DNA from 2 places in the Micromonospora sp. NPDC050276 genome. Region 1 is predicted to be linked to the other one. Evidence: riboswitches for the same ligand, from Rfam matches in the RefSeq annotation. Region 1 holds a riboswitch; the other holds the start of a gene.

The links. A riboswitch is a leader RNA that binds a small molecule or an ion and turns the genes downstream of it on or off. The one in region 1 is predicted to bind cyclic di-AMP.
Region 2: it holds a riboswitch for cyclic di-AMP, as region 1 does, so the genes downstream of both, ACIBF8_RS15255 (NlpC/P60 family protein) here and ACIBF8_RS04395 (C39 family peptidase) in region 1, are expected to answer to the same signal.

Annotation. Positions count from the first base shown of each region.
Region 1 is NZ_JBITJA010000002.1:253,063-257,617, reverse strand. Features, by position in the region: gene ACIBF8_RS04405 (CDP-glycerol glycerophosphotransferase family protein) at 1-476, shown strand, start outside; gene ACIBF8_RS04400 (alpha/beta fold hydrolase) at 482-1,228, opposite strand; gene ACIBF8_RS04395 (C39 family peptidase) at 1,399-2,247, opposite strand; cyclic di-AMP (ydaO/yuaA leader) riboswitch at 2,483-2,624, opposite strand; gene ACIBF8_RS04390 (hypothetical protein) at 2,909-3,679, opposite strand; gene ACIBF8_RS04385 (hypothetical protein) at 3,812-4,234, opposite strand; gene ACIBF8_RS04380 (acyltransferase family protein) at 4,327-4,555, opposite strand, start outside.
Region 2 is NZ_JBITJA010000006.1:260,677-265,231, forward strand. Features, by position in the region: gene ACIBF8_RS15250 (N-acetylmuramoyl-L-alanine amidase) at 1-1,157, opposite strand, end outside; cyclic di-AMP (ydaO/yuaA leader) riboswitch at 1,393-1,529, shown strand; gene ACIBF8_RS15255 (NlpC/P60 family protein) at 1,543-2,583, shown strand; gene dcd (dCTP deaminase) at 2,650-3,228, opposite strand; gene ACIBF8_RS15265 (pyridoxamine 5'-phosphate oxidase family protein) at 3,328-3,885, shown strand; tRNA gene ACIBF8_RS15270 (tRNA-Gly) at 4,148-4,221, shown strand; partial or broken gene ACIBF8_RS15275 (DUF6924 domain-containing protein) at 4,323-4,544, opposite strand.

The DNA of each region.
Region 1 (4,555 bases):
ACACCGCGCAGAACCCGGCCTCGGCACGCCAGTTGGGCCGGCTGACCGAGGTACTCGTCGCCGACCGGGCCCGCACCGGTCGCCAGCACGTCGTCGGTGCGGCGGCTCGCGAGCTGAGCCTGACCGAGTGCGTGAACCGGTCGGACGCGCTGGTCTCCGACGTGTCCGGAGTGATCTCGGACTACCTCTACTCCGGCAAACCGTACGCGGTCACCGACATGGGCGACGAGGGCGACCAATTCATCGAGCGGTTCCCGCTGGCCGCGTCGGGTTACGTGCTGCGGCGGGATCTGTCCAACGTGGACGATGTGCTGACCGCGCTGCTGGACACGGACCCGCTGGCCGCGGAGCGCTGGGCCACCCGCCGCCGCTACCTGGGTGACTTCCCGGCCGACTCGTACGCGGAGGCGTTCCTGACCGCCGCCCGCCGGGAGCTCGCGCCCGCGCAGACACTGACCGCGTCCGCACCGGCATAACGTGCTCAGCGGTACGGGTCGAGCAACTCCAGCACCACCGCCGGATCCTCCACGTGCGCGTTGTGCCCGAGACCGGGCAGCGTGGCGACGGGTACGCCGTACTCCTTGAGCTGCTCGTCGGTGACCATCGGATCGTTCTCCCCGCGCGCCAGCAGCACCGGCACGTCGGTCGCCGCCAGCAGCCCGGTCAGGTCGGGCTCGCCGACGGCGAACGCGGTCGGGTCCATGGCGAGCCGCCAGCGGCCGTCGACCTGGCGCAGCCCGGCGTCCACGACCGGGTGGTCCGGCGGAACCAGGCCGGCGAGTCCGGAGACGCGCAAATAGCGGCGAGCCGCCTCGGTGCGGCTGGCGAACCAGCTCACCGGGCGGGCGGCGACCTCGGCGGCGCGGGTCAGCTCCGCGGGCGACCAGATCGCCTTGATGCCCAACCCGACCACCGCGTCCACCGGGGCTCCGGCGTCGCGGGCGGCCAACGCCAGGCCGACCACGCCACCCAGTGAGTGCCCGAGCACGACGAGCCGGTCGTCGGGGGCGAGGGCCTGCGCGATCCGCTGGGCGAAACCCGCGAAGGAGTACGACGGCAGCGGTGGCGCCCAGCCGTGGCCGGCGAGGTCCGGTGCCAGCCACCGCCCGGGCCAGTGCTGCTCAAGGTGCGGCGCCCAGGGCAACCACACGTCACCGGTCGCCCCCATGCCGTGCAGCAGCAACAGGACCGGCCTACGGCCGCCGTGACCACCCGAATTCTCCACCACGGCCGCAGTCTCCCACGGTTCACGGCCTGGTACGAGAGCCGTCATCCGCGCCACCGCCGAGACCTGGAGATCCACTGTAGAGTTCGCGCCCGGACTCGGCGGCGAAGACACCGCGGGCGCCGGCTCCTTGTGGGAGACGGCGCCCGCGGCGGTCAGCGTGCCTGGCTGGGTCAGGCGGAGTAGCCCCGGCTGGTGATCCAGTTGGCCAGGTCGATGGTGGTGATCCAGTACGACGGGTCGGCCGGGTTCGCCGAGTCGGCGATCCGCACGGTGCGACCGTTGTCCTTGTAGCCCACCACGGCGATGTAGTGCCCGCCGCCGTAGGAGTGCCAGCCGCCGTCGGTGTCGGTGGCGTCCCCGACGACGTTGGCCACCACGCCCCGGCCGTCGGTGATGGCCTTCACGACGTCGGCCTGGAGCTGGTCCATCTGCGCCGGGCTGGGCGCGCCGGGGAACATCCGGGTGCGGTACGGGGAGCCCTTCACCTCGGCGTTGAGCACCCGGGTGGTGTCCGCGGCCGAGTTGGTGCCCATCTCGGTGGTGCCGAGTTCGGCGCCGAGCTCCTCCTGGGTGCGGTCGATGCCGGCGGCGCTGAGCGCGTTGCGGGTGGCCGCCGGGCCGCAGTTGTAGTAGGTGTTCTGCGCCTCGTAGTCGTAGTCGAGCACCTTCGTCGCCGGCGGCTTCGGCCGCTCCGCCTTGCGGGTGAGGTCCGGGTTGCTGCTGGCCTTGGCGGCGGGCGAGGCGGCGCTGGTGGCCGGGGCGGCCGTGGTCGGCGCGGCGCTGGCCGAGGGGGACGCGTCCCGAACCTCGCCGCGGGAGGCGGCGACGTCGCTGCGCATCTCGGCGACCGTGGTCACGGTGCGCTGGCCGGCCGGGGCGTCATCGGCCGTGGTGAGCAGGGCGCCGGTGGTCGTGGCGATCGCGAGGGCCGCGGCGGAGGCGGCAACGATCTGATACGGGCGCTCGGTGGCGAGGCGGCGGAGCTGACGCTGCAGGGTGTGCTTCACGGGGTCCTCCACGGATCGGGGGGGAGAGCGGCACACCGGGGCCGGACCGGTATCCGGGCAGGCGCCAGCGCGCGGACCGTTGGTCCGCGGATGGTGAACCGCTCAGGGGAACGCCCGGCGCGGCCGGGCGGGAAAGGCGATGACCCGGGGGGTCAGCTCACCGTCACTGGACGAATGAGCGGGTGCACCGCCACGCCGTGGAGGCGAGGGAACAACCGAGGGGTGGAAAGGTGCTGCACGAGGGGTTGACTCCTTCCAACACCGCCTACCGGGTTAGCTGACGGATTCGGGCGGGAAGATCGCCCTACCGCGGGCCGTGGCTCGCGGATTCACCCCAGACTTACTGATGGGTCCCCGGCTCGTTGATCACGATTAAGCGGGTCGACGCGGCGTCGCCTCTTGCGATCGGTTACCGCATCGGACGGCACGACACTACTGGCGTCCGTGCGCCCTGCCAAGCCAGGTTCACCTGCGTAAACCCGAATTGGCGCGACAATTTCTGCGCGTTTTGCCGATGATGTGACTCGATGGGACAACCGGTTACGGTGACGCCTGCGGGCGACAACCGGACAGGCCGCAGAGAACGCGGCCACAATCACGGGAACAATGACGCCGCTCGCGCCGGACGTCCGATTTCACCAAGTCGTGACCGGCCTCACATCACGGATCGGGCTCAACCCACCCGGGCCGGGCGCCACCGTGCCACGACGGCGGGACGCAACGCCCCGGCCACCTTCCGGCCAGTGGGCACCGGGGTCGGGCGCAGCCGGGCTGCCGCCGCGTACGCCTCCTCGGCGAGGGTGCGCCGCGACTCGGCGGCCAGCTCCGCGTCGCGCCAGGCGGCCCGCTCACGGCTCGCGGCCACCTGGTAGTCGGCCAGCCGCGCGTCCCGGATCACCCGGCTGATCAACACCTCCTGCTGCACCGGGTGGAGGCGGGGATCCCAGCCGTGCCGGTGTCCGAACACGTCGCCAAGCTGTGCCATGGTCAGGTCACCCCGCCAGTACGCGGCCATCGCCGCGCGGTGCAGATAGCGCTCCCGGGCGGCGTACTCGGCGGGGGTGTGCGGGGTCTGCGGGGTGGGCAGCGCCCCGGCACCCGCGAAGCGACGCGCGGCGGCGTCCGCCTCGTCGTACCCGATCCAGGCCCGCTCCACCTGCTCCTGAGCGGTCAGCCAGGCGGCGCGTCGCCGCCGGGCGGTGGTGGCCGCGCCGGCCGCGGCGACGGCCACCTCCTCGGCGTAGCGGCGCAGGTCCACGGCCTCGGCAGCGGCCACCTCCCGAGCGGTGGGCGCGGTCGGGAGCGGGTCGTCCGTGCACCGGTCTCGGTCGGGGCGGGCCACCAGCACGGTGAGCAGGCCCAGGGTCAGCAGGATCAGGGTGGACCAGATGGCGGCGGCCTGCGGCACCTCGGTCACGAACTGGTAGAAGACGACGGTCTCCATGGTCGGCACCTCGAAAGGAGAGCAGTGCGATGGGAGCCGCACCGGCCAGCGGGCCACGGTGGGCCACGGGTCGGCGGGGTGCGGAGTGGGTGGGTCGACAGCGTGCGGCGACGGGACGATCGTCCCGGTGGCTCAGCGCCCGGGTGGGGCCCGAGGCGCCGGACGGCTCGCGGCGTCGCCGAGGGGCAGCCGGTCAGACTCGGTCGCACCGAGCGGCAGCGCCCCGGCCACGATGGTGCCCTGGTCGGCGAGGTGCGCCGCCGACGCGTCGACCGACGGTGCCGGAGCGGACCGCTCGGCGGACCGCTGTGGGATGACCGGGGCCGACCGGGCCGCACCTCGCACCTCGATCTGCCGGCAGGACGCCGCCACCGACCCGGCGGCGACGAGGGCCGGCACCGCGCTCGGGGTGGGGACCGGGCTCGGGGTGGGTGCGGCGGCCGTGGCCGGGCCCGCGCCGAGCGCCAGGGCCGCGACGACGGCGAGGCTGGTCAGCATCCGGGTCGCCCAGCGCGCCACCCACCACAGGGGACAGGTGAACGCGACCGGAAGCACGTCCCCACGCTACCGTCGCACCGACCCGGGCGCACCGACCACGGGCGTGTCGGAACACGCCGCGCCGACCCCGTTGACCAGGGTGGACGCTGTCAGCGCGAGTCGACGTACGGTGATCGACCGGCGGTCCGACCGACCTCGTCGGCGGGGCCGGCCTCGGCCTTTGTGTCCCGTGCGTCGTCGTTGCCGGCGCCCCGCGAGCCGGCCGTGCGTTGCCGGGGGACGGACGCCGGGCGGACCGGTCGGCGCGGCGCGAGCCGGCGCATCATCGGGGTCTCCACGAAGCGGTGCAGCAGCCCGGCGAGGGTCAGATTCACCAGC
Region 2 (4,555 bases), on a different contig from region 1:
AGCCGCAGCGCCAGGTGCCGGACCAGCTTCGCCGAGGTCCGGTACATCGCCTCGGTGTACCAGGTGCCCTGCGCCGCGAAGCCCTCGTGTTCCAGACCGATCGACTTGGCGTTGACGTACCAGTTGCCGGCGTGCCAGCCGACGTCCTTGGTCCGCACGTGCTGGGCGATGTGCCCGTCGACCGAGCGCAGCGAGTAGTGCCAGCTCACGTAGGTCGGATCCTGGACGAGTTGCAGGGTGGTCGCCCAGCTCGCCTCGGTGTCGTGGATGACGATGTACTCGATCTTCTGCCGGGCGGGCCGGTCGGAGAGGTCGTGGTTGCCGTAGTCCCCGTCGCCGAACGCCTCGTAGGGCGCCGGGATCCATTCGCAGGAGATGGTGCGGGGGCACTCCACCCCGTCCGGGCGGGCCAGCCGGCGCAGGCCCAGCCGGTCCAGCCAGGAACGCTCGGGCCGTACCGCACGGGCCGGCAGGGTGATCCGCTGGCCGTCGTCGGTCACCCGGGACGCGCCCGCACCGATGGTGGTGAAGACCTCGTCGGCGAAGGCCGCGGCGGCGTCGGCGCTGTCCGCGCCGGAGTAGCGGGCCACCGCGCCGTACCAGGCCGCCGGGTCGGTGTCGGCGCCGAGCGGCGCCCCCAATTCCCGCTGGTACGCGCTCAGCAGCGCGGCACCACCCCGGATGTTGACGCCCACGTCGGCGCGCAGTGCCTCGGGTGCCGCGCCGGTCAGCGCGGCGGCGGCGTCTACGGTCTGCAACGCGGCGGTGGACGGCGCGGGGGTCTCGACCGGCCGGGGCGCGGGCACCCGGGCGGGGCGCGAATCGTCGCCACGGGGGTCCTCGGCGCCGGCGTCGTGGTGGCCGCGCCCAGGTAGGGCGGCCACGTGCCGGGCGTCGGTCAGGTGCATCGGGCCGTAGCCGCCGCTGGTGCTGGGTGTGCCGGCGTTGCTGTCCCAGCGGGACTCCAGATAGGAGACGCCGAGCAGCACGACGGGCGGTATCCCGTACTCGGTGGCCGCGGCGGCGTATTGCTGTTGGCGGTCGGTGGTGGGCGCGGCGGCGGCCGGGCCGACGGAGAGTGGCACCGTGGTCGTGGCGGCGACCACGGTGGCGGCGAGCAGGGCACGCCAGCCGGTCGACAGGGTGGGAGGGTGCATCGAACCCCCTAGATTCTCGCGGGCAGAGGTCAGGTCACCATCGCGCCGCCCGGGAACCCACGTCAATACCTTTCTATCTATCGAAGTATCTAGAAAGTATTCTTCACACACGGTCGGTGACCTCATCCGATCGGTACGGAGTGTCACGGCCGCACGGGTTGCGGATCGGTAACAAGCGTCTCTACTCTGGTCATTCGTCGGCCCGACAGCAGCTCCGCCCAGCCCGGGCGGTAACGGACCGACACCGCCGAGTCGTTTCCGAGCGAACCGGGGACCCAGGTCCCTCGGGGTGAATCCGCAGTCACTTGCGGTAGGGCGCCGACTTCCCGCCCGAACCCGTCAGCTAACCCGGTAGGCGGTCAGGAAGAAGGAGTACGGAACCCCGGTGGCACTCCATGCCCCGCGGCCGTCGTCCGAGCGGTCGGCATCAGCCGGCCCGGCGTCGATCGTGCCGCGCCCACGCTGGTCCCGCTTCACCACCGTTCTCGCCGCGCTGGCCGGCGTCGCCGTCGTCCTGACCGGCAGCGCCACGGCGGCCCACGCCGACCCGTCCGTCGCCGAGATCGAGCGCCAGATCGACGCCGACTGGAACAAGCTCGAACCGATCATCGAACGGCACAACGCCACCCGCACCGACCTCGCCGCGAAGCGCAAGCAAGCCGACGCGCTGGCCGCCCGGATCACTCCGCTGGAGCGCCAGGTCGACGCCGCGATGGACAAGGTCAGCGCCCTCGCCGTCCGCGCCTACAAGGGTGAGAACGTCTCGACCGTCAACGCGGTGCTGGGCAGCCGGTCGCCCAGCGAGGTGGTCGGCCAGCTCGAAATGCTCGACCGGTTTGCGCACAACCAGCAGAAGGACGTACGCCAGGTGGCCGACCTGCGCGACCAGTTGGCCGCGCAGAAGGCGCCACTGGACGAGATGGTGGCCCAGCTGGCCCGCACCGAGGCTCAGTTGGCGGCGAAGAAGAAGCAGATCAACGAAGAGATCGACCGCCTGCAGAAGCTGCGCCTCAAGGTGTACGGCAACGGCGGCGGCGGCCCGCTGCGCCCGGCGCCCTGCCCGGGTAGCTACCCCGGCGGCGCGGCGGGCACCGCGGTCAAGTTCGCCTGCGCGCAGATCGGCAAGCCCTACGTCTGGGGTGCCGAGGGCCCGAACTCGTACGACTGCTCCGGGCTGATGCTGGCCGCCTGGGCGAAGGCCGGCGTGTCGCTGCCGCACAACGCCGCCGCGCAAAGCCGGGTCACCAAGAACGTCAGTAGGGGTGACCTGCGCCCCGGCGACCTGGTCTTCTACTACAGCGACATCCACCACGTCGGCATGTACGTCGGCGGTGGCTGGGTGGTGCACGCCTCGCAGGCCGGTCAACCGGTCAAGATGAAGAAAGTCGACGACGGCCCGATCCACAGCTACGGCCGCCCCGGCTGACCTGGGTGACGAAAGGGCCCGTCGCGATCCGTCGCGGCGGGCCCTCGTCGTTCTCCGCGTCGCGCCTTATCGGGTGGGCCAGGTGCGCCAGTGCTGCCAGGCGCGGCTCGGAGTCGGCCCCCGCTGCCCCTGGTAGCGCGAGCCGTAGACCGCCGAGCCGTACGGGTGCTCGGCCGGCGAGGACAGCCGGAAGATGCAGAGCTGCCCGATCTTCATCCCCGGCCACAGGGTGATCGGCAGGTTCGCCACGTTCGAGAGCTCCAGCGTCACGTGACCGGAGAAACCCGGGTCGATGAATCCGGCGGTGGAGTGCGTGAGCAGCCCGAGCCGGCCCAGGGAGCTCTTGCCCTCCAGTCGGCCGGCGAGCTGGTCACCCAGCGAGATGACCTCCAGCGTCGAGGCGAGCACGAACTCGCCCGGGTGCAGCACGAACGGCTCGCCGTCGGGCACCTCGACCGCCGAGGTCAGGTCGTCCTGCTGCCTGGCGGGATCGATGTGGGTGTAGAGGTGGTTGTTGAAGACCCGGAACAGCCGGTCGAGTCGGACGTCGATGCTGGACGGTTGGACCAGGGTGGGCTCGAACGGCTCCAGGCCCAGCGTGCCGGCCTTGATCTCGGAGACCAGGTCGCGGTCGGAGAGCAGCATCGGACCACCATAGCCGCGTGGCCGAAAGTGACTGGATTCGGTGCCGGTGACCAGCGCGTCGAGGTCGCTGCTCGTACATTTGTTCGATAGAATGCCCGCATGGCTTCCTGGTCCGAATTCGCCGCCGACGAGCCCCGACTCGCCGACGGGATCCGCGTTCTCCTCCAGCAGTACGGGCCGGGCTTCGGCTACCTGGCCACGGTCCGTGCCGACGGCGGGCCCCGCGTCCATCCGGTCTCTCCGGTCATCACCGATGAGGGGCTGTTCTGCTTCATCATCGACTCTCCCAAGCGCCGCGACCTCGAACGTGACGGCCGTTACGCCCTGCACTCGTTCCCGCCGGAGGAGAGCGACGACGAGGCGTACGTGGCGGGGCGCGCCCGTCCGGTGACCGACCCGGTGCGGGTGGCGCAACTGGCGCAGACCGCCCGTGCCGAGCCGCAGGTCGACTGGCGGCTGTTCGAGTTCACCATCGACGTGGCGATGCTCACCCGCCGCGAGCAGCACACCGCAGGCATTCCGGGCCTCGCGCCGGGCCGGCCGGCCGTTCGGGTCTGGCTCGACCCGCACGCCCCGACGGCGGCGGCCACGCCACTCGCCGTACCGCAGACCCGCCCGACCCGCCGCAGCCGCGACGTCCAGTGCACGGCCGCCTGACCACGGCCCGAAGGTCATCGGTGCCGGCTCCGTCCTGACGGAGCCGGCACCGGGTGTACGCCCGGCCGCGCCCGGCCCCGCGCCCCGCCCACCGCGCATGATCAACTCGGTTTCGGTAAAACCGCGGTATCCCGACGCTCCGGATGCCCCGACGTCCAGGAAGTCGAGTGGATCAACCCGGGCGGGGCGGTACGCAACAGCCGCTGCCGGCGGGGGTACCTGGGTGCACGGGCTCGACGGCTCGGGTACAGTGGTGCCGCTTGCGGGTGTAGTTCAATGGCAGAACATCAGCTTCCCAAGCTGACAGTGCGGGTTCGATTCCCGTCACCCGCTCCAAACGAAAGGCCCTGGCCAGGACGTGAGTCCCGGTCAGGGCCTTCGGTGTTCCGAGGGCAACCATCAGGTGGCGTGCCATCAGTGGTGCCTCGCGACGGTCGTCAATCGCCCTCGAGCCCGCGGTACGTTCCGGACTCGTCGGCGGCATCGGCGAACTCCGCGAAATCCATGTTGGCGATGGTGAGGTTGTTCGAGATGTCCGCGTACCAGCGGGGCGGCACCCGGAAGGTGCGACCGGGCTGGCGGTTCAGGTCGACGGCGAGTAGCGGGCGTTCAACGTCGGTCATCGTGGTCGCGTCGGCGACGAACAGGTAGGGGAGCCAGTTCGCATCGC